DNA from 3 places in the Lysobacter sp. M15 genome. Region 2 is predicted to be linked to each of the others. Evidence: predicted binding sites of a transcription regulator. Region 2 holds the regulator's gene; each other region holds the start of a gene.

Region 1 (9,941 bases), on a different contig from region 2:
GCCCCGGACTTGATCCGGGGGCGCTCCCACGGGGCGGCCGCCACAATCGTGGGAGCGGCTTCAGCCGCGAATGCCTTTCTGGCCAGGGACCAATGCCTTTCCTGGCCCAAGCAAGAGCAATCGCGACCAAGGTCGCTCCCACAGAGGGCGCTGCCACAAAGTCGCTCCCATAGGCGGCCGAGCCGATCCCACGCCCACTCCCTGCCTATACTCCGCCGACCCCGTACGGATCGCCCCGTGGCCCGACGCACCGCCGAAGCGCTGCCCCTGGATGAGTCCGTGCGCCGGGAGGTGTACTTCTTCGGCCTATACCGGCTGCTGGAAGCGGCGCTGCTGGCGCTGATCTTCTTCGGCCCGGAAAGCGCGCTGTTCGGTACTCCACGGCTGCCGCAGCTCGGCGCAGCGGTCACCCTGTTCTACCTGCCGGCATCGCTGGCATTGATGTTCTGGGCACACCAGGGCCGCGCGCTGCGCTGGTACGTGCTGGTCGGCACCGCCGTGGACATCGGCGTCGCCACCCTGGCCGCGCACGCGCACCCGGCGGCGGCATCGGGCATCGCGATGATGCTGCTGTTCAACGTCGGCTCGGCCTCGCTGCTGCTGCCGCTGCGTTACGGCATGTCCGCGGCGATGCTGGCGGCGGCGGCGCTGCTGGGCGAGTACATCTGGAACCGCGTCATGGATCCAGGCGCCGCGCAGCCGTTCGCCGAGCGGCTGATGTTCGCGGTGAGCTACGGCGCGTTCGCGGGGCTGACCTGGCTGCTCGGACGGCAGATGCGCACGCAGCAGGCGCTGGCGGCGCGGCGCGGCGCCGAAGTGGCCGACATGGCCGCGCTCAACGAGCTGATCATCCGCCGCATGCGCACCGGCGTACTGCTGGTGGACGCCAACCGCCAGATCCGCATGGTCAACGAAGCCGCGCTGCTGCTGCTCGGCCAGTCGGGCCGGGACATGAGCGGCAGCGACCTGGCGCAGGTGTCGCCGCCGCTGGCCGAGCGCCTGGCTGCCTGGCGCCGCGACCACGATCCCGACCACCCGCCGCTGGCGCTGGGCGACGACCAGATCGAGGTGCTGCCGCGGTTCGTGCAGCTCATGGCGTCCAGCCAGAGCACGCTGGTGTTCCTGGACGATGCCTCGGTGCTCTCGCGTCGCGCCGAATCGCTCACCCTGGCCGCCATGGGCCGCTTCTCGGCCAGCCTGGCGCACGAGATCCGCAACCCGCTGGCCGCGATCAGCTATGCCACCCAGCTGCTCGAGGAATCGCGCGAGATCGGCGACGCCGATCGCCGCCTGCTGCAGATCGTGCACCAGCAGTGCCAGCGCACCAACGGCATCGTCGAGAGCGTGCTCAGCCTGGCCCGGCGCGAACGCGCCAACCCCGAGCACGTCGACCTGGCGCAGTTCGTGCGCCGCTTCGTCGAGGACTACCGCCAGGTGCTGCCCGAGGACAACGGCAGCCTCAAGGCCACCGGGCCCAGCAAGCCCGTGCCGGCCATGGTCGACCCCCGCCACCTGCAGCAGGTGCTGACCGTGCTGGTGCAGAACGCGCTGACCCACGGCTACCTGCCCGGCCAGGCACCGCGGGTATCGGTGAACGTGCACGTGCTGGACGGCGCTCCGGTCATCGACGTGCTCGACCGTGGCCCAGGCATCCCGTCCGGCGTGCTGACGCAGCTGTTCCGCCCTTTCTTCACCACCTCCGAAACGGGCACCGGGCTGGGCCTCTACATCGCCCGCGAGCTGTGCCACGCCAACCAGGCCAGCCTGGACTATGTGGGCGCGGCCGGCGGGGGCGGCTGTTTCCGGGTCACGTTGTCGGCACCGCAGGGCCTGCTGACGGGGTGATTGCGCATTGATGACGCAAAGCGTCACACTTTGCCCCATCCCCCAAGGCGAAGGTCGCGTCCATGACTGCACCCCGCAGCGTCCTGATCGTCGACGACGAACGCGATATCCGTGAACTGCTGGTGCTCACCCTGGGACGCATGGGCCTGCGCACCGACACCGCCGCCACCCTGGCCGAGGCCCGCGCCCAGCTGGCCAGCGGCAACTACGATCTGTGCCTCACCGACATGCGCCTGCCCGATGGCAGCGGGCTGGACCTGATCGCCGAGATCTCCAGCCAGCACCCGCAGCTGCCGGTGGCCATGATCACCGCCTTCGGCAACGTCGAAGCCGCGGTGGAAGCGCTCAAGGCCGGCGCCTTCGACTTCCTCAGCAAGCCCGTGGACCTGAACGTGCTGCGCGACCTGGTGCAGCGCGCGCTGGACCTGGGCCTGAAGGTGCCGACCGGCAACGGCATCGCGCGCGTGGGCCGGCTCACCGGCAACTCCCCGGCCATGCAGCAGCTGCGCGACACCGTGGCCAAGGTCTCACGCAGCCAGGCGCCGGTGCACATCAGCGGCGAGTCGGGCGTGGGCAAGGAGCTGGTGGCGCGCACCATCCACAACGAAGGCGGACGCGCCAGCGGCCCGTTCGTGCCGGTCAACTGCGGCGCGATCCCGGCCGAACTGATGGAAAGCGAGTTCTTCGGCCACAAGAAAGGCAGCTTCACCGGGGCCCACGTCGATAAGACCGGCCTGTTCCAGGCCGCCAATGGCGGCACCCTGTTCCTGGACGAGATCGCCGAGCTGCCGCTGCCGATGCAAGTCAAGCTGCTGCGCGCGATCCAGGAAAAATCGGTGCGCCCGGTCGGCGCGCAGGCTGAGGTGCCGGTGGACGTGCGCCTGCTCTCGGCCACCCACAAGGACCTCTCCGCGCTGGTCGCCGACGGCCGTTTCCGCCACGACCTGTACTACCGCATCAACGTGATCGAGATGCGCGTGCCGCCGCTGCGCGAGCGCGGCGAGGATCTCAAGCCGCTCGCCGACGAGATCCTGCTGCGCCTCTCGCGGCCGGGCCAGCCCGCGCCGACCCTGGGCGAAGACGCGCTGGAAGCGCTGCGCAGGTATCCCTTCCCCGGCAACGTGCGCGAGCTGGAGAACATCCTCGAGCGCGCCCTGGCCATGGCCGACGATGCCCGCATCGGCGCCAGCGACCTGCGCCTGCCCCTGGCCGCGCCCGTGCCCGGCAGCCAGACCCAGCCGGCGGCCGGCCCCGCTGCGCCGCAACCGCAGCCGGCCGCCGCCTCCGACCCGCGCACGCTCAGCCCCTACGACACCGCCAGCAGCCGCCTGCCCGAATACATGGAACTGCTCGAACGCAAGGCGATCGAACAGGCCCTGCAGGACAATCGCTACAACAAGACCAAGACCGCCAGCGCCCTGGGCATCACCTTCCGCGCGCTGCGCTACAAGCTGAAGAAGCTGGGTATCGACTGAGTCTTCTGGGCACGCGTTGGCGTAACGCTCGCTGCACTGTAGGCGGATCAGCGCGCTTCACCTGCACGCGCCCGTTGCGTTAGATTTCCGCGCCAGCACGGGGGTAAAGGAGGTCAGTGATGGCGCAACTGCACGCGCCCGCATCTCGCTGGTCCGCATCCGGCCTGCACGCCGCGATCAGCTTGGTGGTCATCGGTACGATCGCGGTCGCCGCGGTCCTGTGGTGGTTCCCGGCGGGCTTGTGGCACCTGTCCGGAGTGCAGCGCCTGTTCGGCATCATGATCGGTGCCGACGTGGTGCTTGGCCCGCTGCTGACCCTGCTGGTGTATCGCCGCGGCAAGCCCGGCATGCGCCTCGACCTCTGGGTCATCGCCCTGGCGCAGGCCGCTTTCCTGGCCTACGGCGTGCACACGCTGTGGCTCAATCGCCCCCTGGTTCTGGCGGGGAGCCAACAGGCGTTTGCGTTGGTGTTCGCCAGCGAACTGCCAGACGACGCTCCCGCGCGGATGGCGAAGGTAGGATGGCCGCGTTTCCACCGGCATGGCCCCTGGTTGGTGGGTGTGGACCTGTCGAGTCCGGTCGCACGCGAGGAATTCCTGTTCGCCTACATGGCCGGCAACAGCGGGCCCCTGCGCGATCCCGACCTCTACATCCCCTACGACCGCATTGCCAATGACGTATTGGGCAAGGCGAGGGCGCCCGACAAGGCACTAAGTAGCCAACTGCCGGAGCCGAATGGCGTGCGCACCATCGCCGCGTTCTCGCTCCGGGTGGGTGGTGGAGTGATGCTGCTCGACGCCCGCACCGGGCACCCATTGCGCGTGGTCCGTTGACTCAAGTGCGCCGATGCCGACGCGGCAAGCGTCTTGCGACCGACGCAAACCATCCAACGCGGTGACGCCATACTGCCGTCTCACGTCACAAGACGACGCTCTGGGGCACCTGTCATTATCCGTTCAGAATCGAACCGTGACCCAACTCACGGATTCAACGCGACCTGCACCATGCCTCTGCGTTTGGCACGCGTTCTGCGTCCGTATCCCTGCACGTGCGGCGTCGCACGGCTACCCGATGGACCGGCGATACCGGCGACCGGGCACGTGAAGTTCAACAACTCCTAGGGGAAACACCATGAAGAAGATGCAGCAGGGCTTCACCCTGATCGAACTGATGATCGTGGTTGCGATCATCGCCATCCTGGCGGCCATCGCGCTGCCGGCTTACCGCGACTACACCGTCAAGGCCAAGGTCACCAATGCCATCGGCGGCCTCGCCGGCGAGAAGATCAAGGTTGGCGAGAACTTTGGGGCAGGCGCTGCCTTGACGAACGCTGCACTTTGCGCCGGCGTTGCAAAGTGCACCGGTCTGGGCCAACTCGTTGGCCGCAACACCAGCGATGGTGTCGATGCTGCAGCGAACTGGGTCGAAGTAACCCTGACGCCGTCCTTCCCGTCCGGCCCCGCCGGCCGCATCATGTGGGAATGCGAACCGACGGACTCCGACGGCATCGATTTCAGCGCCACCAACACCCCCACCGACTGCCCGGCGCCGTAATCTGCAGATCCAAGAGTTCTTCGCGTCTTGCAAAGCCCCGGTACATCCGGGGCTTTGTCTTTGGGACCACATCAAGTGCGCGGCCTGCTAGCTTGGTACACACTCATGACGCTACTGGATTCTCAATGCTGAGAAATCTTATTCGCCATCCTTGGATTGGTCTCCTGATGGCCGCACTGGTCACGGTTTGCGTCTATTGGGTCGGCCTGCGTGGCCCGCTGCTGCTCGACGACCACTACAACCTCGAAGTCCTGCAGCGCTGGCTGCAGGGCGAGACGCCTCTGCGGGCGGTGTTGTTCGACGGCCGCTCCGGCATGTTCGGGCGACCGTTCGCCATGGCCAGCCTAGCGCTGAGCGCCTGGCTGGGAGGCTACGCGCCGTTCGCCTTCAAGCTGGGCAACTTGCTGGTGCATCTGCTGACGGGCGGCCTGGTGTTCGCGCTGGTACGGCGCATCGCGCTGTGCGATCCGCGCATGGCCGGCCGCGCCGGCATCGTCGCCGCGCTGGTCGCGACAGTGTGGCTGCTGCATCCGCTCAATGCCGGCACGGTGCTATACGCGGTGCAGCGCATGGCGCAGCTTTCGGTGCTGTGCATGCTGGCCGGCATGTGGCTTTACCTGGCCATGCGCGACCGCATCACCACGCGCAGCCACCACCGCACCGCGGTCGCCATGCTGTTTTTCGGTATTCCGTTGCTGCTCGTGGCGGGCTTCTTGTCGAAGGAGAACGCACTGTTGCTTCCTGCGCTGTGCCTGGTGCTTGAGCTCGGCTGCTACCGGGACACAACACGTCCACCTGCGATCAAGGCCTTTTTCGGTACCTGCCTGGCCCTGCCCTTCCTGCTGGGCGTTGCTCTTCTGGCAATCAACCCGGCGCGCATCACCAGCGGCTATCTGGTCCGCGACTTCGACTGGCAGCAACGGTTGCTGACCCAGGCGCGTGCGCTGTGCGATTACCTCTGGAAGATCCTGGCACCCAACCCGCCATCGATGGGCGTGTACACCGACGACTACGCGATCTCCACCGGCTTGCTCTCGCCCCCCACGACGCTGGTCGCTATCCTCGTGCTGGCGGCAGTGACGCTGGCAGCCTGGCAACTGCGGAAACGCATCCCGGCCCTATTCGTCGGCTGGGGCATCTTCCTGGTCGGGCATGCGATCGAGTCCAGCGTGCTGCCGCTGGAACTATACTTCGAGCATCGCAACTACCTTCCGATGGTCGGTGTGCTCTATGCCGCAGTAGGACTGGCGGTGGCGGGCGGCGATGCGCTGGGCAAGGCAGGCCTGCGCCCAGGCCGCATCGGCGCAGTGCTGGCGGTGGGCGTGGTCGCACTTCTAGCCTTCGGCACCCATGGCCGCGCCCGTGTCTGGAGCTCACCGGAGACGCTGGCGATCAGCGCGGTGACGAGCCATCCGCAATCCTTGCGTGCCAACATGGCGCTGGTGAAGGTGGCGTTGCAGCAGGACAACACCCAGGCGGTGACAGGGGCGCTGGATCGCCTCATTGCGGCGGACAATCCCCGTACGCGCGCGATGGGCTACTTCAACCGCCTCTACCTGGACTGCGCGCTCCACAGGGACGGGAATCCGGACGACCTGCGGCAGGCGCTGGCTTGGTTTCCGCCGCGCGTGATCTATGCTGACCCTGAGTTCTTCGGCCTGCTGCTGGACAACACCCGTCGGGGCTGCGGTGCGGTGACCGATCGCATGCTGGGCGATGCGTTGGACACGCTGCTGGATCGCGCAACGGCGCAGCCCGACGCGGAATGGGCGAAATGGCGGCTGCGAAACTTCGCCGCCCGCTTTTACGCGCGCAGCGGCGACTGGCCACGGGCGCGCGAACAGGCGCTCCTCGCCTGGCAGCCTGGAACAGATCCGGCCGCGGCGGAATTGCTGGTGCGTGCGCAACTGCAGACCGGCGACCTGGACGGTGCCGAGCGCACCTATGTCGAGGCACTTGCACGCGTTGATCCATCGAATACGACCGATGTCGCCGGCATGCGTTGGCTGCGGACACGGATCGACACGGCAAAGTCGGTCAATCGCCCAGCCGCCCCGCAGTGAGCGCCTCGGCGGCACTGGATAAGCATGAGGATGGCACCCATCGTGCGCCTTTGCGCATCCTGTTCGTCGGGACCTCGTACCCATCCTCGCCGGACGACTGGAAAGGTCTGTTCATCCAGCGCCTGGTCGAGGCCCTGGCACAGCGCCGGGATATGGTGCTGCGGCTGTGGTTGCCGCCTGGCGATATTCCCCAGGGAACCGTCTATGCCGCCACCGCGCGAGATGCCGCCTGGTTGCAGCGACTGATGGACGCGGGCGGGATCGCCCATGTGTTGCGCAACGACAAGCTCGCGGGATTGACGCGGGCACTGCAATTGCTGCATCGCCTGCGTGGGGCCTACCGGCGCAGCGATTGCGATCTCTACCACATCAACTGGCTGCAGAATGCACTGGCGTTGCCGGACGACCGCAAGCCGCTACTCGTCTCGGTCCTGGGCACCGACCTGCAACTGCTCGGCCTGCCCGGCATGCGCGTGCTTCTGCGCCGGGTCATGCGCAGGCGCCAAGTGGCCCTCTGCCCCAACGCCGACTGGATGGTGGCGCCGCTGAAGCAGGCGTTCGGCGACATCGCAACCGTGCAAGCCGTGCCACTCGGGATCGATGGCAGCTGGTATCGCATCGAACGGGCACCGCCGCGAGGCGCGCCCGCGCGCTGGCTCGCAGTCACCCGCCTGACCGCGGGCAAGCTGGGGCCTCTGTTCGAGTGGTGTGCACCGCATTTCGCGGGCACCCAGCGCGAACTGCATCTGTTCGGGCCCAGGCAGGAGGCGATCGACGTTCCCGGATGGGTCCGCTACCACGGCACCGCCACGCCTACACAACTGTGCCGCGAATGGTTTCCGAGCGCCTGCGGCCTGCTCACCCTGAGTCGCCACGCCGAAGGCCGGCCACAGGTCATGCTCGAAGCCATGGCAGCGGGGCTCCCGATCCTCGCTTCACGCCTGGCCGCACACACCGACATCGTCGCCCACGCGCGCACCGGCTGGCTGTGCGACGATCCGGCCGGGATGGCCGATGGGATCGCCGCGATCGAGGATCCAATGCGCAACCAGAAGATGGGCAACAACGCGCGCGACTGGGCGAAAGCGCGGATCGGCGATTGGGACGATTGCGCCGGACGTTACGCATCCCTGTACCACTCGCTGTGTGGACAGCCCGTTCGATGAGCGACGCAATCCTCGTCCTCGGAGCCGGCGGCTTCATCGGCCGCCATCTCGCCGAACGCCTGGCGGCAAGCGGCGTTGACGTGATCGCAGCGACACCCAGGCCGGCCACTTTCGCGCACTCCGGCATCAGCAATGCGGTCTCCGCGTATGACGACGTTGCGCAGTTCAGGCGATGGGTCCCGCAGTGCCGTGCGGTCGTGCATGCAGCATCGTCGAGCACTCCGGGCAGCAGCGCCGCGCAACCGCAGCTTGACGGCAACCTGCGCACGACGCTGGCCCTGATCGAAGCACTGCAGGACACCCCGTCGTGCCGCCTGCTTTTTCTCTCCTCCGGCGGCACCCTGTACGGCGATCGCGACGTGCCCGCACGCGAGGACGACCCACTGCGCCCGCGCTCCTACCACGGCGCCGGCAAGGCTGCAGCCGAACATTTCCTGCACGCGTGGGCGACGCAATATGGTGGCACCGCGGTCCTGCTGCGTCCGTCGAACGTTTACGGGCCAGGGCAATCTGCGCGACGCGGCTTCGGCATCATTCCCACAGCGTTCGATTGCGCGCTGCATGGCAAGCCACTGCCGATCTGGGACGGGTCGACGGTGCGCGACTACCTCTACGTCGACGACCTCCTCGAGCTGTGCGCGGCGACGCTCGCGCACGCGTTCGAGCCGGGCGCGCACGTGTTCAACGCCGCGTTCGGCGAGGGTATCGCGCTCGACAAACTGATCGACCGCATCGACGCCGCCACCGGCCGGCCGATCGAACGCCGCTACGAATCGGCGCGTCGCGTCGACATCCACAGCATCACCGCCGACACCACCGCCGCGCGTTCGACCTTCGGCTGGTCGCCCGCCATCGATCTCGACGAAGGCCTGCGTCGCACATGGCAGTGGTATTCCACCCAGGCCTGAAGGCTCCCGCGCATCCGCGGGTCTCGGTGTGCATCGCCAACTTCGAGGGCGAGGCGCTGCTGCCCGCATGCATCGACTCGGTGCAGGCGCAGGCGACTGACGCCGCGATCGAGATCCTCGTCCACGACGACTGCTCGCGCGACCGCTCGGTGATGCTACTGCGCGAACGCTACCCGCAGGTGCACGTGATCGCCTCCGACGAGAACGTCGGCTTCTGCATCGGCAACAACCGCATGGTCGCGCGCGCCCGCGGCGACTACGTGCTGCTGCTGAACAATGACGCGGCGCTGTCGCCCGACGCGATCGATCGCCTGCTCGAGGCGGCGGAACTGATGGGGCGGCCGGCCATCCTCACGCTGCCGCAGCTCGACTGGGACACCGGCATACTCGTCGATCGCGGCTGCCTGCTGGACCCGTTCTTCAACCCAATCCCGAACCTCGACCCAGTGCGCGACGACGTCGCCTACGTCATCGGCGCCTGTCTGTGGTGCCCGCGCGAGACGTGGCGCGCACTGGGCGGATTCCCGGAATGGATGGAATCGATCGGCGAAGACCTGTATTTGTGCGGCCTCGCGCGCTCGCGCGGTCTGGCCGTACGCGCGCTGCGCGGCAGCGGCTACCGGCACCGCCAGGGCGCGACCTTCGGCGGCAATCGCGCTGATGACGGCGCGGGGCTACGGACCTCGATCAAGCGCCGCCGACTGAGCGAGCGCAACAAGACGCGCGCATTGATCATCCTCACGCCAACGTGGCTGGTGTGGCCGCTGCTCGCGCTACACCTGGCGGCACTGCTGGTCGAAGGAATCGCGCTGTCCGCGCTGCGACGCAACGCGACGCTGCTGCGCGAGGTCTATTTGCCCGCGATCGCCACTCCCTTCCGAGAATGGAATATGCTGCGCGCCTGCCGCAACGAAGCGCAGGCAACGCGGA
Region 2 (9,941 bases):
CCTCGAGGGTGTTGAGCGCGACCGTCTTGCCCGACCCGGACATGCCGCTGACCACGACCAGGGTCGAAGTGCCGTTGCCGCTCACGTCGAACGTTCCAGGAAATGGCTGTGCCGGGCCATGAAGGCCGCTGCCGGGTCGACGCCCTTCGCGCGGAGGATGTGCATGCGCGTCGCCGCTTCTGTGAGCACCGCCAGGTTGCGGCCGGGCATCACCGGCAGGGTGATCAGGGGCACGTCGAGGTCGAGCACGTGGCGCGTGCCCAGGTCGCCGGTCAGGCGTTCGATCCCGGCGGGCTTGGGCTCCAGGTGCGGCCGGGTGAGGTGCACGATCAGGCGCAGGTACTTGTTCCGTTTCACCGCAGTGTCGCCGAACATCTGGCGGATGTTGAGCACGCCCAGGCCGCGCAGCTCGAGCATGTCCTGCAGCATCTCCGGGCAGGTGCCGTCGAGCACGTCGGGTGCAATCTGGGTGAACTCCGGGGCGTCATCGGCGACCAGGCGGTGTCCGCGGGTCACCAGTTCCAGCGCCAGTTCGCTCTTGCCCGAGCCCGATTCGCCGGTGATCAGCACGCCGATCGAATAGATCTCCATGAACACGCCGTGCAGCGTGACCCGCGGCGCGAGGGTGCGTGCCAGGTGGTATTGCAGGTGGTTGAGCAACTCGTGCCCGCGGCGCGGCGAGCGCCACAGCGGGGTATCGGATTCCTCGGCGGCGATGCGCAGGTCTTCGGGACAGGCCTGGTCCTTGCTCACCACCAGTGCGAGTGGCCGGAACTGCATGATCCGTTCGATCGTTTCCCAGCGCTGGCGCGAATCCAGCCCGTCGAGCCAGGCCAGTTCCTCGGTACCCAGGATCTGAACCTTGTTGGGATAGATCGCATTGAGATATCCGGCCAGCGAGGGCCGGCGGGCCACGGTATCGACCGATTCGAGCACTCGCTCCGCACCGCGCAGTCCGGCCAGCCAGCGAAGTCCGAGGCGCTCGCCGAGCTGGTCGAACAGGGTCTGGGCGCTGATGCTCTGGGTCATCACGCTGCGGCGGCAGGCCGCGACAGCAGCAGGGCGCGCAGCGTGTCGGTATCCGGTGCGGCGCGCAGCGCGGCGCGGAACCCGGCATCGGCGAAGCGCTCGGCCAGTTCCGCCAGCCATTGCAGGTGCTGCTGGGTGAAATGCTCGGGCACGGCCATGGCGAAGACGAGGTCCACCGGCTGGTCGTCGCCGGCGGCGAACTCCACCGGGCGACCCAGGCGCAGAAAAGCCGCCCGTACGTCGTCGTAGGCGCCGCTGCGGCCATGCGGAATGGCCACGCCGTGTCCGATCGCGGTACTGCCCAGGCGTTCGCGCTGGCGCAGCGCGTCGGCGATGATCGAAGTGTGGGTCGGCGATGCGTCCGCGAGCAGGCGTGCCGCGGCGTCAAGCACCGTGTCACGGTCTCCAGGCTCGGCCAGCAGGCCGATGCGGTCGGCAGACAGCAGATCGGAAAGCGGCATGCTAGGGACAGGCCCTGACCTGCAGGTCAGCCGAAGTCGCGCGCGACGCCGGCGGCGCGCTGGCGGCTGGTGGTCAACTTTTCCTTGTGCTTCATCAGCAGCCGGTCGAGCTTGTCGGCGAGCAGGTCGATCGCCGCGTACATGTCGATGGCGCTGGCATCGGCGTGCAGGGCCTTGCCGGAAATGCTGATCGTCGCCTCGGCCCGGTGATTCGGCTTGTCCATGGTCAGCAGTGTGCGCACCTCCAAGGGATGCTCGTAGTGTCGGCCCAGCCGCGAAAGCTTGCTTTCGACGTAATCGCGCAGTGCCGGGGTGACTTCGATCTGCTGGCCATGGGTTTCGATGCGCATCGCATTCCTCCTGCGGGTGCCCGGGCCCGGATGGGCGAGGGGCTGTGTCTGAAGCATGGCGCGTCGGCGGACCGGTCGGAGTGAAAAAAACGTTGCGCAGGCTGGGCAACCGGTACTGTGATCACTCCAGGCGAACCCGATCATGCGACGAGGGAATGTTCATGGCTTCGCGGTATTTTGCCACGGTGCGCCGCGCCACCGGCACGCCGGTGGCCTTGAGCGTTTCGGCCAGGCGCGCGTCGGAAAGCGGTTTTCGGGGATTCTCCGCATCGATCAGGCGCCGGATCATGGCCTGGATCGCGGTGCTGGAGGCTTCACCGCCGCCCTCGGTGTCGATGCCCGAGGCGAAGAAGCCACGCAAGGGCAGGGTGCCGCGTGGTGTGCGCACGTATTTGCGCGAGATCGCGCGCGAAACGGTGGATTCGTGCAATCCGACCGCGGCGGCGACTTCGCGCAGGGTGAGCGGGCGCAGCGCCTGGGCGCCGAATTCCAGGAATCCGGATTGCTCGCGCACCAGGCAGCGCACTACCTTGAGCAGGGTCTCGCCGCGGGCTTCGATGTTCTTCAGCAGCCAGCGCGCCTCCTGCAGGTGTCCACGCAGGTAGGCCGCATGGGTACCGGCGCTGCCGTCGTTGAGCATCTGCTCATAGCCGCGGTGGATCACCGGCCTCGGTCGGTGGTTCGCGGCCAGGGCGACCCGCCATACGCCCTGCTGACGCCAGATCACGCAGTCCGGGGTGATGTAGGTGTCCGGAGGCAAGGCCCCGACCTGGGCGCCCGGGCGGGGGTCGAGCGTGCGCAACAGGTGCAGCGCGGCGGTTGCCGCGTCCGGGCTGCAGTGCAGCTCGCGCGCCAGCGCGTCGATCCCCAGCTTGGGCAGGCGCTCGATCTGCCCGGCAGCGATCCGCAGGGCGAGCTCGCGGCCGATAGTCGCCTCCGGCAAGGCCGCCAGCTGCAGCTGCAGGCATTCCCCCAGATCGCGGGCGCCGACGCCGGCCGGGTCGAGCCGCTGGATCTGGTGCAGCACGACCAGCACCTGGGCCTCGTCCACGGTGAGGTCGGGTGCCAGGCTCTCGGCAATGGCTGCGGGCGTTTCGCGCAGATAGCCGTCGTCGTCTAGCGCGTCGATCAGCGCGGCGCCGATGCGGCGGTCGCGCGGCGACAGATGGGTGAGGTGCAGCTGCCACAGCAGGTGGTCGCGCAGGCTCTCGCTCTCGGCCACCCGTTCGGCGGGATCGCCCTCGCTGTCGTCGCCGTCCATCGCCGGGCCGCGTCGCTCTTCCCAGGGCTCGCCCAGACGGTCCCAGGGCTCGGCCTGGTCCGGAACGCTCTCCACCTCGCGCTCCTGTTCCGGGTGGTCTTCACCACCGACCTGGATTGGCTCGGGTTCGGACCAGTCGAGCAGCGGATTGGACTCGACCGCTTCGGCGATCTCGGCTTCCAGTTCCAGGGTCGACAGCTGCAGCAGGTGGATCGCCTGGCGAAGCTGGGGCGTCAGCACCAGATGCTGGCCCAGCGATGTCTGCAGTCTGGCTTTCATTCGCGTACGACAACGGCCCCAGGGGAGGACGTCGGCCGCGAACCGCTACAGGCGGAACGACTCGCCCAGGTATACGCGCCGCACGTCGGGATTGGCCAGCAACGCGTCCGGAGCTCCCTGCGCGAGCACGCTGCCTTCGCTCAGGATATACGCACGGTCGCAGATGCCAAGGGTTTCGCGCACGTTGTGGTCGGTGATCAGCACCCCGATGCCGCGGGCCTTGAGGTGGCCCACGATCCGCTGGATCTCGCCGACCGAAATCGGGTCGACGCCGGCGAAGGGCTCGTCCAGCAGCATCAACCTGGGCCGCGCCGCCAAGGCGCGCGCGATTTCCACCCGGCGGCGCTCGCCACCGGAGAGGCTGGCGCCGATCTGGTCGGCGACGTGCGCGACCTGGAGTTCGTCCATCAAGCCGGCCAGTTCGCGCTCGGCGCCTGCCTTGTCCAGGTCGCTGCGCAGCTCCAGGACCAGGCGCAGATTGTCGGCCACGCTGAGCTTGCGGAAGACCGAAGGCTCCTGTGGCAGATAGCCGACGCCGAGCTTGGCCCGGCTGTACATCGGGTCGGCGGTGATGTCGCGCCCGTCCAGGGTGATGCTGCCGGCGTCCGCCGGCACCAGGCCAACGATCATGTAGAAGCAGGTGGTCTTGCCGGCGCCATTGGGGCCGAGCAGGCCGACCACTTCGCCGGCGTCCAGGGTCAGGCCGAAATCCTTGACGACCTCGCGCGAGCGGTAGCGTTTGCGCAGGCCCTGCGCGACCAGCATCAGCCCTGTCCCTGCGACTTCGGCTGGATCCGCATCTTGACCCGTCCCGCGCCCTCGCCGCCGCTGTTCACCTGTCCGGTCTTGAGGTTGTAGACCACGCGCTCGCCGCTCATGGTGCCGCGCGGCTGTTCGATGGACACGTTGCCGGTGAACACCACGATTTCGGTCTGCAGGTTGTAGTCGACCTTGCTGGCGCGCGCGGTCATCGGCGTGCCGTCGTCCATCTGCTGCTTGAGCACCACCGGCCCCCCGGTGAGCACGGCGCGCTGCGGATTGCCGTTCTTCGACAGCGAGATCTCGGCACGGTCCGAACGGATGTCGAGGCTGCCCTGGCGGATGGTCACGCCTTCGGACAGGATCGTGGGCGAGCGGTCGTCGAGCGTGCCTTCCTGGCGGCCGGCGTCGATATCCATCGGCTGGCCACGGTCGGAGGTCTTCGCGGCGGCGTCGGTTGCGACCAGCCCGCCCAGGACGGCGACGAGCGCCATCGCCAGAAAATTAGCGGTTCGATCGAACATAGCGGGAACGCACCTGCGAAAGGAGTGTGTAGCGCTTGTCGGCCAGATCGGCTTCCAGGCCACGGCCGCGCAGTATAGAGCCGGGCTGGGTGATGGTCACGGCGCTGGCGGACGTGGCGCGGTTCGCATCCGGGAATACGTTCAGTTGCTCGGTCTTCATGTTGACCGGCCGTGCGTCCCCTTCGGGGCTCCGGGCCTCGACGTTACCGCGCAGGCGGATTTCCTCGCGATTGTCGCTGACCCAGCCGGTCTTCGAGCGCACCTCCCAGTAGCCGCCCTGCTTGTCGGGCAGCAGGAACAGCGGCGTCGTGAGATCCATCGTCTTAGCCCCCGGAGTCTGCTGCAGCAGCGGCGCGCGCAAGGTGAACGATTCCTTGCCCGAGTTGTCGAGCGCGATCAGTTCGAAGTCGTGCAGCACGTAACCCGAGCGTCCGGACGCCGCGTGCGCTTGTTCCTCCACGACGCGATCGCGCCAAAGCGACCAGCCCGACAGCGCCGCGGCGATCAGCAGCACAACGCCCAGGATCATGCGCGGACTCATGCCTGCGCCCCATGTTTCAGGGCGGCGTCGAGCAGGCCGCTGCCCTGCGTGGCCTGTTCGATCAGCGCGTCGACATGCCCCTGCGCCGCCAGGATCAGGTCGCACAGTTCGCGTGCCGCGCCTGCGCCGCCGTGCGCGACGGTGCGCCAATGCACGCGTTCGCGGGTCCACGCATGCGCATTGGCCGGTGCCACCGCCAGCCCGGCGGCCGTGAGCGCGGACAGATCGGCCAGGTCATCGCCCATGAAAGCCACCTGGTCCAGGCCGATGCCCATCGCGCCGGCGATCTCGCGCACCTTGGCCAGCTTGTCGTGGACGAACGTGTGCGAGGCCACGCCCAGTTCCTTCGCCCTGAGTTCGGCCACCGGGCTGCGGCGTGCGGTGATGAACGCCACCGCGATTCCCGCCGACTGCAGCAGCTTCAGGCCCAGTCCGTCGGTCGCATGGAAGGCCTTGAATTCCCGCCCTTCGCCGTCGTAGATCAGGCGCCCGTCGGTCAGGGTGCCGTCCACGTCGAAGCATGCGAGCTTCACCTTCGCGGCGCGCGCGAGGATGTCGGACGGGTAATCGCTGGTGTGGGAATAGCGCACGGGATTCTGGATTGTGGATCGATTCGAGGTTGGTTCGGGATCGTGGCGCGACACGCCTGCACAGTGCCGGACAGCTGCAGATCGAAGCAGGGCCAGAATGACAGGAAACCGGGCAACCTGCCTTTACCGAGCATCAATCGCGGAGCAGGGACGCGCCGCAGTCACACCACCCGCGCGCGCAGCAGATCGTGGATGTTGAGCGCGCCCACCACCCGGCGCTGGTCGTCCAGCACCAGCAAGGCGTTGATCTGGTGTGCCTCCATCATCCGTGCGGCTTCGACCGCCAGCGCGTCGGAGGCGATCGTCTTGGGCGCGCGGGTCATGACATCGTCGATGCGGGTCGTGCGCAGGTCCACGCTGCGGTCGTCAAGCGTGCGGCGCAGGTCGCCGTCCGTGTACAGACCGAGCAGTCGGCCGTCGGCATCGACCACCGCGGTCATGCCCAGGCGCTTGCGGCTCATCTCCACCAGCGCATCGCTCAGGCTGGTGTCCGAGGCGACGCGCGGAACCGCGTCGCCGCTATGCATCACGTCGGTGATATGCAGCAGCAGGCGCCGCCCGAGCGCGCCGGCCGGATGCGATCGGGCGAAATCATCGGCGGTGAAGCCGCGCGCCTCCAGCAGCGTCACCGCGAGCGCATCGCCCAGCGCCAGCGATGCGGTGGTGCTGGCGGTCGGGGCCAGGTCCAGCGGGCAGGCCTCGGCAGGCACGCTGACGTCCAGATGCACGTCGGCCTCGCGCGCGAGCGCCGAGGCGGGGCGGCCGGTCATCGCGATCACGCGGTTGCCCTGGCGGCGCAGGACCGGCAGCAGCATCAGCAGCTCGTCGTTTTCGCCCGAGTACGACAGTGCCAGCAGCACGTCGGTATCGGTGACCATACCCAGGTCTCCGTGCCCGGCTTCGCCCGGATGCATGTAAAAGGCCGGGGTGCCGGTAGAGGCCAGGGTCGCCGCGATCTTGCGCGCGATATGGCCCGACTTGCCCATGCCGGTGCAGACCACGCGCCCGCGGCAGGCCAGCAGCAACTCGCAGGCAGCCGAAAACGCCCCGTCGATGCGCGCCGATACGGCCTGCAAGCCCTGGGTTTCGATCTCGAACACGCGGCGCCCGCTGGCGGCGAAATCGAACCCTGGCTCGGGGATCGCTTGCGAGGACATGCGAGGGACGGCTTCCGCTAGACTGAGCTATTCATTTTACGCGCACGAGGCTGCACCCCGTCTTTCACGCGGGTCGTTGCCGGCCGGCGCCACCACCGGATGCCCATGAACGCAGAATCCATCCGCCAATTGATCGAACAGGGGCTGCCCGGGGCCCGGGTCGAGGTCCAGGGGGAGGACGGGGTGCACTTCGAGGCCCGCGTGGTCTGCGCCCAGTTCGCCGGCAAGCTGCCACTGGCGCGCCACCGCATGGTCTACGCCACCCTCGGCGAGCGCATGGGAGGCGAGATCCATGCCCTGGCGCTCAGGACGCTGACACCGGAAGAAGCCGCACAGGCGTCCGGCTGATGCAGAAGATCCTGGTCACAGGCGGCCCGAGCCTCACGGGCGAGGTCCGCATTTCAGGCGCGAAGAACGCGGTCCTGCCGATCCTGTGCGCCACGCTGCTGGCCGATGGGCCGGTGGAGGTGCGCAATGTGCCGAAGCTGCACGACGTGCTGACCACGGCGAAGCTGCTGCAGCAGCTCGGCGCCGGCGTCGAGCGCAGCGAAGGCGCCATGACCATCGATCCGCGCGGCGTCAACAGCCACGTGGCGCCATACGATCTGGTCAAGACGATGCGTGCCTCGGTGCTGGTGCTGGGCCCGCTGCTGGCGCGCTTCGGCGACGCGGAAGTGTCGTTGCCCGGCGGCTGCGCCATCGGCTCGCGCCCGGTCGACCTGCACCTCAAGGGCCTGCAAGCGCTGGGTGCGGACATCAGCGTCGATCACGGCTTCATCAAGGCCAGCGCGAAGCGGCTGCGCGGCGCGCGCCATGTCTTCGAGATGGTCAGCGTCGGCGCCACCGAGAATGTGCTGATGGCCGCGACCCTGGCCGAGGGCACCACCGTGCTCGAGAACGCGGCGATGGAGCCGGAGATCGTCGACCTGGCCGACTGCCTGCGGGCGCTGGGTGCGCGGATCAGCGGTGCCGGCACCCCGCGCATCACCATCGAAGGCGTCGACACGCTGCGTGGAGGAAGCCATGCGGTGGTGGCCGACCGGATCGAAACCGGCACCTTCCTGGTCGCTGCGGCGATGACCGGCGGCCGCGTGGTCGCGCGCAATGCGCGGCCGGACACGCTCGACGCCGTATTGGACAAGCTGCGCGAAGCCGGCGCGGACGTCATGGTCGAAGGCGACAGCATCGCCCTGGACATGCGCGGACGCAGGCCGCGCGCGGTCGACATCGTCACTGCTCCGCACCCGGGGTTTCCCACCGACATGCAGGCGCAGTTCATGGCCATGAACTGCATTGCCGAGGGGACCGGGATCATCCACGAGACGATTTTCGAGAACCGCTTCATGCACGTGCAGGAGCTGCTGCGGTTGGGCGCCGATATCCGGGTCGACGGGCATACCGCAGTGGTGCGCGGCATCGAGCGCCTCAGCGGCGCGCCGGTGATGGCCACCGACCTGCGCGCGTCCGCCTCGCTGATCCTGGCCGGTCTGGCCGCCGACGGCGACACTCTGATCGACCGCATCTACCACCTCGATCGTGGGTACGAGAATATCGAGGCCAAGCTGTCGGGGTTGGGGGCGAAGATCCGGCGGCTGGATTAGCGAATCGCTGATCCGTCGTCCCCGCGGGAACCCGTGGACGTCTCCGTTGTGGTTTCGAGGCAAAACCATCCATTCGGGCACAGAGCTTTCGCCTGCCGGCGAGTTACTTTCTTTGCTGGTGCAAAGAAAAGTAACCAAAAGAAAGCACCTTCCTCGTGACGTCAAACCCGCTCATGGGATCTGCGGTGTCGTCGCCATTTTCGCAGCGGACATCCGTGTCCGCTCCGAAAACGGCCGGCATCCATGCCGGCCGCCCTCCGGGTGCCCGGATACGAGTCGCATACGCAGAGTGGGGAACGTCAAGGGCTCGAGCCATCAGCCGCTAGCGCGATCGGTGGGTTGGTGGCATCCGCCATTGACTTTCTTTCTCCGCCAGTAGCCACCTGCGTCCGGAAACCCCGAAGGGGCGGCGGCCATGGATGGCCGCCGTTTTCGGATCGAGCCATGGATGGCGAGTCCGAAAATTGCTTCGGCATCCGCATTCCTTGAGCGATCTGGATCCATTGAGGTGCTTTCTTTGGTTACTTTCTTTGCACCAGCAAAGAAAGTAACTCGCCGGCAGGCGAAAGCTCTGCTCCTAATGGCATGACATCCAGACACCGAAAGGCAGGGGCAGCGTCCTTGGGTCCCCGCCTACGCGGGGATGACGAGATCAGTGGGCCATTCGCGCTTGCGAGCATTCGCTGCAGAGCGCACCAGGAAAGAAAGTAACCCGCATTCAGGCGAAAGCTCTACGCCCGAAGGGCGCATGGTTTTGGCTTCAGATGCACAAGAGTTACTGCCTTGGGACCTCCGTTAATCGGGCTTGGGAGGACGCGTTCTTCGGATGTTTGCAGCAGCCTCGCCGAGCTTGAGAACGCATCACCGAAACGAAAAAAGCCCGCCATCGGCGGGCTTTTTTGATCTGGTACACGACGCTCAGTTCAGCGACTTGATCTTTAGGTCGATCTGGTCCTTGCCGTCCTTGCGCTGCAGGATGCGCGCCGGCACCGGCAATCCGTCCACCACCCAGGCCAGATACTGCTTGTTGCCGTCGGTATGGGTGACCTTGGTGGCCTCGCGCTGCCTGCCGCCGATCTCGATCGTTTCCTTGCCGCTCACCGTGTAGGTCATGCGCTTGACCCGGCCGTCGTCGACCATGCGGTAGTTCATGGGCTTGCCCGCCGCGGCGTCGCGCGCCACCGCCAGGTTCACCAGCATCGCGTCGAGGTCGCCGTCCTGCAGCTTCACCGGCCCGGCGCGCTCGGCCTTGACGTCGCCGCTCCAGCGCGCCTCGCCCTTGGCCCAGTCGTAGCTGGCGGTCTTGTTCGACTTCTTGATCAGCAGCAGCGATGAGTCGGTTCCCGAGAGCGGCCGGAACTCACCGCCCTTGTCTTCGAATGTGGTGCT
Region 3 (9,941 bases), on a different contig from region 2:
GATGCGCGCGCTCATGGCGCGGCCTCACGCAGGGTTGCCCGCGGTGTCGCCACACGGGCAGCGGCGTTCATGTTTGCACCTCCGCCATCGGCAGCAGCAGCGTGAACACGGTATGTCCTGGCCGCGAGCGGTAGGCGAGCGAACCGCGGTGCTCGCGCGCCACCTGCTGCGCCAGCGCCAGACCAAGGCCACTGCCCTCCGCACGCCCGGATACCAGCGGCAGGAACAGACGTTCGGTCAGGTCCTCGGGCACGCCGCGGCCGTCGTCGATGATGTCCAGGCGCAGCGCCAGGGCGTGCAGTTCATCGCCGATGCGTACGCTGTATTCGGCACGGGTGCGCAGTTGCACGCTGGCGGCGCCGGCTTCGATCGCGTTGCGCACCAGGTTCCAGGTCGCCTGGGTCAGGCGGTCGACATCGCCCAGCACGTCCGGCAGGCTCGGGTCGTAATCGCGCACCAGCTTCACCGCCCAGCCCGCATCGGTCTCGGCCAGCCGCAGCACGCGCTCGAGCACGACGTGGACGTTGAGCGCCGCGTGCGGCTGCGCCGGGCGCGGCGAAAGCAGGCGATCGAGCAGCAGGGTCAGGCGTCCGACCTCGGCTTCGATCAGGCTGGTGAGTTCGGCCGACTCGGGATCGTCGCGATGGCGTCTTGCGAGCAGCTGCGCCGCGCCCTTGAGCCCGGCCAGGGGATTGCGCAGTTCGTGCGCCAGCCCCCTGAGCGCGGCCGACAGCGCCGAAGGCAGGGCGAGCGCGGGGTCCTCGCCGGGGAACTCGTCGACCGGGTGCGCCTCCAGCAGCCAGCCGCCGAACTCGGTCCGGGTGAGCCAGGCGTCGGCGAAGCGCGCCTCGCCGCCCAGGTAGGCCAGCGAAACCCGGCGCAACCGGAGCGGGTCGTCGCCTCCGGAACCGGAAATCGCGCGGCGCAGCAGTTCGCCGCCGTGCTCCAGCGCGGCCAAGGGCTGGCCGGGCAGCCGGCGCGGGCTGACCCCGAGCCAGCGTGCGAAGGCGGTATTGCTCCCCTCGATATGGCCATGGGCATCCGCCCACACCACAGGGGTGGTCAGCTGGTCGAGTTCCGGGAGGCGATCCATGGTCATTGCACCAAATTAGTGCAATCCCCGTGCCGTCGCCAGCTCAACGGCCATCGGGATCGGTCAGTGCATGCAGGACCCGCAGGTCCTGCGCATCGAAGGCCGCCTGCGGATCGTCGCCGTCATCGCGCCCGCGGTAGTGGCGATGGAAGGCGCGCACGGCCGCCGCCCGGTCGTCCAGCGGGTAGCCCAGCGCGCGCATGGCGAGCCAGGGATCGAATCCGGCCGGCGGGTCGATAGTCGCCTCCGCGGGCCAGCGGCCGAAGCCGGCGTCGGCCAGGCGCTTCCAGGGAAAGCGCGCGCCCGGATCGCGTTTGCGCGTCGGCGCCAGGTCGGCATGGGCGATGACCTGGGTCTTCGGGACGTCCAGCCGTTCGCACAGGTCCTGCAGCAGCACCAGCAACGCGGCGAGCTGCGGCTCGGTGAACGGCTCGACGCCATCGTTGTCGAGCTCGATGCCGATCGACGCGGAATTCAGATCGGTGATCGCGCCCCAGCGACCACCGCCCGCATGCCAGGCGCGCTCTGCATCGGCGACCAGTTGGTAGAGACGGCCATCTTCGCCGATCAGATAGTGCGCGCTGACCTTGCCGCCGCTGTTCCGGGTGCGCAATGTGTCCAGGCTTTCCTGTGCCGACTCCTGCTCGGTCGCATGCAGCACGATGATCACCGGCCTGCGCGTGTCGTAATTCGGCGATGGCACCCAGGCGGCCAGTGGATTGCGCACCGGCGCCTGCGCGCAGGCGGCAAGCAGCAGACATGCCAGCACGAGGTTTGGACGGAGCTTGACGAGGTGCGGGCGCACGCCGGGATTATGCCGAATCGCGCAGCAGCAGCTGCCAGTACGCGACGTCGACCCACTGCCCGAACTTGTATCCGGTTTCGCGGAAATGCGCGACCTGTTCGAAGCCGAGCGCCGCGTGCAGGGCCACGCTCGCCGGATTGGGCAATGCCGCGCCGCCAATCACCGCATGCACATCGAGCCCGCGCAATTCGGCGATCAGGCCTGCGTAAAGCGCGCGCCCGACCCCGCGACCGACGACGTCCGGCGCCAGGTAGATCGACGATTCGACGCTGTGCCGGTAGGCGGCCCGCGCGCGCCACTGGCTCGCATAGGCATAGCCGACCACCGCATTGTCCGATTCCGCCACCAGCCATGGCAGTCCCTGCGCGTTGATCTCGGCGACACGCGCCGCCATCTCCTCGACCGGCACCGGGTCGAGTTCGAAGGTGATCACCGTGTCGGCGACGTAATGGTTGTAGATGGCCGCGATGCGCGCGGCGTCTTCGGTGCCGGCGCGCCGCAGTTGCAGCGGCGTCAGGGAATTCATCGGACAGGCCTTCGGTAAAAAAGGACGCCGACGCGCATGCGAACATGCGCGCCGGCATCTGGCATCGCGCGGCGGACGTGGGGAGGGACAGCACCCGCCGCGGCGCCTCAAGCTTCGTATGCAGTTTCTCCGTGCGAAGTGATGTCCAGTCCTTCCCGTTCGGCATCCTCGGCAACGCGCAGGCCGACGGTGTACTTGACGATCAGGAACGCGATCAGCGCTACCACGCCCGACAGCACCAGCGTGACCAGCACGCCCTGCGCCTGGATCCAGACCTGGCTGGCGATGCTGTAGTCGGGCAGCGCGGTCTCGGTGACGTAGTCCCAGATCCCTGCGCCGCCCAGCGAGGGCGCGGCGAATACGCCGGTCAGCAGTGCGCCGGTGATGCCGCCGATTCCGTGTACGCCGAACACATCCAGGCTGTCATCCGCGCGCAGCAGCTTCTTCAGGCCGCTCACGCCCCACAGGCACAGCACGCCGGCGATCGCGCCGATCGCGAGCGCGCCGTTGAGCCCGACGAAGCCCGCTGCCGGGGTGATCGCCACCAAGCCGGCCACCGCGCCGGAAGCCGCCCCCAGCAACGAAGGCTTGCCCTTGATCAGCCACTCGGCCACGGTCCAGGCCACCACCGCCGCCGCCGTAGCGAGGAAGGTATTGACGAAGGCGATCGCCGCCACGCCGCCGGCTTCGAGCGCCGAGCCTGCGTTGAAGCCGAACCAGCCGACCCACAGGATCGAGGCGCCGACCATGGTCAGGGTCAGGTTGTGCGGCTTGATCGCCTCACGCCCGTAGCCGGTGCGCTTGCCGATCACATACGCACCCACCAGGCCGGCGATCGCCGCATTGATGTGCACCACCGTGCCACCGGCGAAATCCAGCGCGCCCTTGGCGAACAGGAATCCGGATTTTGCGAGCACGCCGTCGACCGCGTCGGTATCGGTGAACGCATCCGGGCCGGGGAAGAACCAGACCATGTGCGCCATCGGCAGGTAGGCGAAGGTGAACCACAGCACCGTGAACAGCAGGACCCCGGCGAACTTCACGCGCTCGGCGAACGCGCCCAGGATCAGCGCGCAGGTGATGCATGCAAATGCGCCCTGGAACACGAAGAACGCCAGCTCCGGGATGTACACGCCCTTGGTGAACGTGGCACCGATGGAGGCGGCGTCGAGTCCGTTGGCGAACAGGCGATCGGTGCCGCCGATGAAGGCGCTGCCTTCGGTGAAGGCGAAGCTGTATCCATACAGCGCCCACAGCACCGCCACCAGCGAGAACACCACCAGGTTCTGGATCAGGATCGACAGCACGTTCTTCGAGCGCACCAGGCCGCCGTAGAACAGCGCCAGTCCCGGCAGGGTCATGAAGATCACCAGGGCCGTGGATACCAGTACCCAGACCGTGTCCGGTTTGCTGATGGCCGGCGCCGGCGCGGCTTCCTCCGCAGGCGCGGCGGCCGCAGCCTCCGCGGGCGCCGTTTCCGACGCGGACGGCGGCGCAGCGTCGGCCGGCGCTTCCGCCACTGGAGTTGCGGGCGTTTCCGTCGCCGGATCCTGGGCCAGAGCCTGGCCTGTCAGCATCAAGCCGCACAGCGCCGCCAAGCAGAGCGCGTGTACGCGGGTACGCCACCCGGAAAGCAATCGCGTGTTCATGGGGACCTCCGAGGACGGGTTAGAGCGCATCGGCGTCGATCTCGCCGGTGCGGATGCGGACGACCTGTTCGATCGCGCTGACGAAGATCTTTCCGTCGCCGACCTTGCCGGTGGCGGCGGACTTCTGCACGGCTTCGAGCGCCGCCTCGAGCATGTCGTCGGTGACGGCGCATTCGATCTTCAGTTTCGGCAGGAAGTCGACGACGTATTCCGCGCCGCGATACAGCTCGGTGTGGCCCTTCTGGCGACCGAAGCCCTTGACTTCGGTCACGGTGACCCCGGACACGCCGACTTCGGTGAGCGCCTCGCGCACCTCGTCGAGCTTGAACGGGCGGATGATGGCGGTGATCAGTTTCATCTGCTTCCTCCGTTGTGGTGCGATGCGGTCGCGGCCATCAGAACGCCTTGGCGAGGGTGAGCGCGAAGCGTCCGTCGGCGATGCGGGTGCCAAGCGCGTTGGTGTACAACGCCTCCTCGGCGTCGGTGTCGGTATAGGCTGCGGCCACCGAGAAGCCGTTCTCGAAGGCCTTGGTGACGCCGAGCTTCCAGTCGGTGTACTCGAAGTCCTCGTTGTCCTCGATCCACTGCTTGCCGCCGTGCACGTTTAGCGTCCAGCCGGGGGTGAAGGTCCAGTTGAGCGAAGCGTCGAGATAGCCGCTGCCTTCCGAACCGACATAACCGAACAGTTCGGTGAGGGCGTGGGAATACTTCAGGCCCAAGGACAGGGTTTCGATCGGGGCGACGGTCGCACCGACATAGATTTCCGTGGTGTCTGCACGGCTGAAGCCGTCGGGGAAATCGCCGGGGTAGTAGTAGGTCAGCACACCGACGTCATAGCCAAAGATGTCGCCTGCCTTGCCGCGGTAGCCGACATAGCCGTCGAGCTCCAGGCTGCTGGAGATGTCGCCGGGAATATCCGACAGCCAGCTGATGTTGCTGCCCCAGGCACCGGCATAGAAGCCGCTGTCGTGGGCGTACTCGACGCCGGCCTGCACGGCCGGATCCTCGTTGGTCTGCGATACGCCGCGGAAGACGTAGTCGCTGGTCAATGCAGCCGAACCGGAAACACCGGCCTGTGCGGCGCCCGCGGCAGCGAGGCCGAGCATCGCGGCGAGGGCGGTGGCGATCTTTTTGTTGCTGAACGACATGATGGGCTCCACTGCAAGGGAAGCCCTCCCCGGATGTTGCGTGTTGTTGCGTGCGGGCACTCTGTCGGCGCCCTGCACGTACTGCCTGCTCCTGTCGTGGATCGTTCCGATCCGTGGGCCCGATATCGCCGGACCCCGTCCCTGCCTTCGTGCGAATCCTGCTTCGGTCGAGCGGGGCTTGCCCCGCCCGACCAGGCCGGGCCGCGACGGAACACCCTCCGCCGCGACCGTACTGATCAAATCGCGTAATACATCTGGTTTTCGAGCTGCGGCGCGCCGGACATCCGCCCTTCCGAAGCTGCAGCAACTCGCATCCGGTCCTCCATCAGATGGTGTAGTACATCTGGTATTCGAGCGGGTGCGGAGTGGGCGTTTGCGCGGCACTGCCGCGCGCCCGCTCCGAACGCCCGCCGCGCTGCGGCGGGCCGGACATCCGCCAGCCCGAAGCCTGCGACCTTGGTGTCCTCATGCAGCATCAGATGGTGTAGTACATCTGGTATTCCAGCGGATGCGTCGCCGCGCGGAAGCGGGTGACCTCCTGCATCTTCAACGCGATGTAGCCGTCGATGAAGTCGTCGCTGAACACGCCGCCGGCCTTGAGGAACTCGCGATCCTTGTCCAGCGCCTCCAGTGCCTGGTCGAGCGAGTGGCACACGGTCGGGATGTTCTTCTCTTCCTCCGGCGGCAGGTCGTACAGGTCCTTGTCGCTGGGGCCGCCCGGATCGATCTGGTTCTTGATGCCGTCCAGTCCGGCCATCAGCAGCGCGGCGAAGGTCAGGTAGCCGGAGTTCATCGGATCGGGGAAGCGGATCTCGATGCGGCGCGCCTTCGGGTTGGCAACGTACGGAATGCGGCACGACGCCGAACGGTTGCGCGCCGAATAGGCGAGCATGACCGGCGCCTCGAAGCCCGGCACCAGGCGCTTGTAGGAATTGGTGGTCGAGTTGGCGAACGCGTTGATCGCACGCGCGTGCTTGAAGATGCCGCCGATGTACCACAGCGCGGTCTGCGACAGGCCGCCATAGCCGTCGCCGCTGAACAGGTTCTGCCCGCCCTTGGCCAGCGACTGGTGCACGTGCATGCCGCTGCCGTTGTCGCCGACGATCGGCTTGGGCATGAAGGTCGCGGTCTTGCCGTTGCGGTGGGCGACGTTCTTGATGATGTACTTCATGGTCAGCAGTTCGTCGCCCTTCTGCACCAGGGTGTTGAACTTGGTGCCGATCTCGCACTGGCCGGCGTTGGCGACCTCGTGGTGGTGCACTTCGACCTCGATGCCGACCTGCTCGAGCGTCTTGCACATCTCAGCGCGCAGGTCGTGCAGCGAATCCAGCGGCGCGACCGGGAAATAGCCGCCCTTGATCATCGGCCGGTAGCCGGTGTTGCCGCCTTCGTACTCGCGTCCGGAGTTCCAGTGCGCTTCCTCCGAGTCGATGTGGAAGAAGGTGTGCCCCATGTCGTTGGCGAAGCGGACGGCATCGAAGATGAAGAATTCCGGCTCCGGGCCGAAGAAGGCCTGGTCGGCGATGCCGCTGGACTTGAGATGCGCCTCGGCGCGCTTGGCCACGCCGCGCGGATCGCGCGAATAGGCCTGCATCGTGGCCGGATCCAGGATGTCGCAGGTCAGGATCAGGGTCGGATCGGCGGTGAACGGGTCGATGAACGCGGTGCCCGGATCGGGCAGCAGCACCATGTCCGACTCGTTGATGCCCTTCCAGCCGCTGATCGACGAACCGTCGAACATCTTGCCGTCCTCGAACAGCCCGGGCTCGACGATCGACTTGGGAAAGGTGACGTGATGCTGCACGCCACGCATATCGGCGAAGCGCAGGTCGACGAATTCGACCTTGTGGTCCTTGATCAGCTTTTCGACGTGTTCGATGGACATCGGGGTGGTTCCGTGATGATGGGCAGGGTTGCGGGGTATCCAGCAAGGGGTGTGCCAACCCGGAACGCACGCCAACTAGTTGATTTTCATGCAATGTTGCGAGCAGGTATCGCCTGTATGCACCAAGATGGACGTGCTCGATTTAGCGTTTGCACTGGTATGGTGCATAAGTCCGCGCCGCCCGCCCTCCGTGCAGCGCCCTTGCCGATCGGCACCCGAGCAGGGCCAGGGCCGGCTTCCGGTACCCTGCCTCGTTTTTACCCGTCCCCCGACCAGACCTCCGGCCCATGACCGATCTGCTCGCCGCGCTGCTGCTCGGCATCATCGAAGGCATCACCGAATTCCTGCCCATTTCCAGCACCGGGCATCTGCTGATCGCCGAGCGCTGGCTGGGCCACCGCAGCGACCTGTTCAACATCTCGATCCAGGCCGGGGCGATCCTGGCGGTGGTCCTGATCTACCGGCAACGCCTGTGGGATCTGGCGATGGGCTTCATCGGCCGCGGCGCACCAGCCGGTCACGATCCGGCCGGTCTTGCGCTGACGCCGGCGCAAGCGCGCGATTACGCGTTCAAGCTGCTGGTCGCCTTCGCGGTAACGGCGATCGGCGGACTGCTGGTCAAGGCGCTGGGATGGGAGCTGCCGGAACGGATCACGCCAATCGCCTGGGCCCTGATCCTCGGTGGCGTGTGGATGATCGCAGCCGAGCAGCTGGCGGCCAGACGCGCGGCGGCCCTGGGCGAACGAGTGCAGATCTCCTGGCTGGCCGCGATCCTGGTCGGGATCGCGCAGGTGGTGGCCGGTGTGTTTCCCGGCACCTCGCGCTCGGGCGCCACGATCTTCGTCGCGCTGCTTGCAGGCACGACCAATCGCGCGGCCGCCACCGAGTTCGCCTTTCTGGTCGGCATTCCGACCATGTTCGCCGCCACCGCCTACGAGCTGCTCGACGTGATCGGGAGCGGCGCGGCCGCGCACGAGGACTGGAGCGCATTGGCGATCGCGTTCACAGCCTCGGCGATCACCGCCTTCGTCGCGGTGAAGTGGCTGCTGCGCTACATCCAGAGCCACCGCTTCACGCTGTTCGCGGTGTATCGCTTCGTGATCGGTGCGGCGCTGCTGCTGCTCATTCCCAACGGCGCGTGACGGTTGGTTTCGCGCATCGCGCTAGCGCAGCCACCACCACCACACGCCCAGGCCCAGCAGCAGTACCCACAGCAGCACGATCGCGGCCGCCGCCATGCGGCTGGTGGGCAGCTGCGCGGCGCGTTCGGCCCGCGCGCGGGCGCGTTCGACGATCTCGGGCGGCGTGAGCCGGATCAGCAGGGCGATGGCCAGCGGGATCAGGACCAGATCGTCGAGCAGGCCCAGCACCGGAATGAAGTCCGGGATCAGGTCGATCGGGCTGAACGCGTAGGCAGCGACCGCCAGCGCGAGCACGCGCTGTGGCCACGGCAGCGCCGGATCGCGCGCGGCGAACCACACCGTCAGCGCCTGCCGCTTCAGCGCGCGGGCACGGGCGCGCCAGTGGCTAATGGGGCAGATGCAGCGAATAGGTGCCGTAGGTCGATGCCTCGCCCAGCACGTGACCGTGCATGGCGCGGAACACGTCCGCAGCCGTGAACCGGTCCGCAACGTCGAGCCGCTCCACGTCCAGCGCGAACACGCGGAAGAAATACCGGTGTTCGCGCAGGTCGTTGGGCGGTGGGTACGGACCGTCGTAACCGAAGTAGTCGCCCGCCATGTCGGCATCGCCGGCGAACCATCCGGTGTAGTCGTTCAGGCCCTGGCGTGCGCCGGCCGGGCCGTGCGGCGCGGCCTTGCCCCTCTTGTCGATGCCGTCGCTGCAGCTGCCCGCGTGGATCTCGTGTACGTCGCCTGGAATGTCGACCATCGCCCAGTGCACGAAGTCTCCGCGCGGATGTGCGACCGGGATTTCCACACCCGCCTGGCCCACCAGGGCGGCGTCGGTAGGCGCATCGGTATCGATGCACAGCAGCGCGAACGAACGCGTGCCCTCGGGTACGTCGTTCCATGCGAGCTGCGGATTGCGGTTGCCGCCGAAGCCGTCCTGCGCGCCCATGGCGAACTCGGGCGGGATGCGGTGGCCGTGTTCGAAGCTGTCGCTGCGGATCTTCATTGTCTGCTCCTGTGCCGGCGAGTATCGCCTAGGGCCTGTTAACCCTAGACCTGCGTCAACGCCTGTGACAGGCGATCGCTCACCCAGCCTTCGGCGAATCCGTCCAGGCGCGCGTTCTGCAGAAAGCCGCAATGTCCGCCCCATCGCGCGATATCCAGGTGCGCGGTGGCGGGCAGGCGCAGGGCGCGGAATTCGGCCACCGGGATCACCGGATCGTCCTCGGCCATGAGGATGTCGGCCGGCACGGTCAGCGCGGACAGCCGTTCGCCGGCGATGGAATAGCCTTCGAAGTAGCGGTCCAGGGTGCCGAAGTCCGTATGCCGCTCCACCATCCAGGTGGTCAGCTCGCGCATGCCCAGCTTCAGAGTGGCATCGTCGAAATCGTGGTACTGCGGAAACAGTGCGCGTTTGCGCACCAGTGAAGCGCGCCACTTGCGTTCGAAATAGCGCAGGTACAACCACAGGCCGCGTTCCATCTGTTCCATCGTCAGGGCCGGATCGAGCACCGGGCACACTGCGGCAACGCGCGCCAGCGGCAACCCGGCTGCAGGCGCGCGCAGGGCGACGCGCAGGATGAAGTTTCCGCCCAGCGAGTAGCCCGCACCCACCATCGGCAGGCCCGGCGCCAGGAAACGCCGCGCGATGTCGGCAGCGGCATGCACGACCTCATCGATCCGGTTGGAATGGAACAACGCCTCG

What was found. The regulator sigma-54, encoded in region 2, starts transcription at its own class of promoters, with help from an activator protein. The targets are predictions, from matches to a motif close to TGGCACGNGCNTTGC.
Region 1: a site for sigma-54 is predicted at 4,338-4,352, ahead of MC380_RS17965 (prepilin-type N-terminal cleavage/methylation domain-containing protein). Genes of this name have one in related genera too.
Region 3: a site for sigma-54 is predicted at 7,149-7,163, ahead of glnA (type I glutamate--ammonia ligase). Genes of this name have one in related genera too.

What each region holds. Positions count from the first base shown of each region.
Region 1 is NZ_JAKPBV010000014.1:229,368-239,308, forward strand. It holds gene MC380_RS15185 (HAMP domain-containing sensor histidine kinase) at 238-1,845, shown strand; gene MC380_RS15190 (sigma-54 dependent transcriptional regulator) at 1,908-3,320, shown strand; gene MC380_RS15195 (hypothetical protein) at 3,440-4,153, shown strand; gene MC380_RS17965 (prepilin-type N-terminal cleavage/methylation domain-containing protein) at 4,452-4,874, shown strand; gene MC380_RS15205 (hypothetical protein) at 5,042-6,937, shown strand; gene MC380_RS15210 (glycosyltransferase family 4 protein) at 6,934-8,103, shown strand; gene MC380_RS15215 (NAD-dependent epimerase/dehydratase family protein) at 8,100-9,011, shown strand; gene MC380_RS15220 (glycosyltransferase) at 8,984-9,941, shown strand, end outside.
Region 2 is NZ_JAKPBV010000001.1:129,516-139,456, forward strand. It holds gene rapZ (RNase adapter RapZ) at 1-85, opposite strand, end outside; gene hprK (HPr(Ser) kinase/phosphatase) at 82-1,029, opposite strand; gene MC380_RS00560 (PTS sugar transporter subunit IIA) at 1,029-1,490, opposite strand; gene raiA (ribosome-associated translation inhibitor RaiA) at 1,517-1,840, opposite strand; gene MC380_RS00570 (RNA polymerase factor sigma-54) at 1,962-3,380, opposite strand; gene lptB (LPS export ABC transporter ATP-binding protein) at 3,426-4,145, opposite strand; gene lptA (lipopolysaccharide transport periplasmic protein LptA) at 4,145-4,633, opposite strand; gene lptC (LPS export ABC transporter periplasmic protein LptC) at 4,644-5,192, opposite strand; gene MC380_RS00590 (HAD hydrolase family protein) at 5,201-5,794, opposite strand; gene MC380_RS00595 (KpsF/GutQ family sugar-phosphate isomerase) at 5,956-6,951, opposite strand; gene MC380_RS00600 (BolA/IbaG family iron-sulfur metabolism protein) at 7,057-7,299, shown strand; gene murA (UDP-N-acetylglucosamine 1-carboxyvinyltransferase) at 7,299-8,552, shown strand; gene MC380_RS00610 (DUF3108 domain-containing protein) at 9,471-9,941, opposite strand, start outside.
Region 3 is NZ_JAKPBV010000013.1:87,934-97,874, forward strand. It holds gene ntrC (nitrogen regulation protein NR(I)) at 1-15, opposite strand, end outside; gene MC380_RS13875 (ATP-binding protein) at 68-1,099, opposite strand; gene MC380_RS13880 (N-acetylmuramoyl-L-alanine amidase) at 1,137-1,898, opposite strand; gene MC380_RS13885 (arsinothricin resistance N-acetyltransferase ArsN1 family B) at 1,906-2,424, opposite strand; gene amt (ammonium transporter) at 2,532-4,073, opposite strand; gene MC380_RS13895 (P-II family nitrogen regulator) at 4,093-4,431, opposite strand; gene MC380_RS13900 (TorF family putative porin) at 4,469-5,221, opposite strand; gene MC380_RS13905 (hypothetical protein) at 5,547-5,690, opposite strand; gene glnA (type I glutamate--ammonia ligase) at 5,697-7,106, opposite strand; gene MC380_RS13915 (undecaprenyl-diphosphate phosphatase) at 7,394-8,248, shown strand; gene MC380_RS13920 (DUF1232 domain-containing protein) at 8,270-8,587, opposite strand; gene MC380_RS13925 (YbhB/YbcL family Raf kinase inhibitor-like protein) at 8,634-9,242, opposite strand; gene MC380_RS13930 (alpha/beta fold hydrolase) at 9,287-9,941, opposite strand, start outside.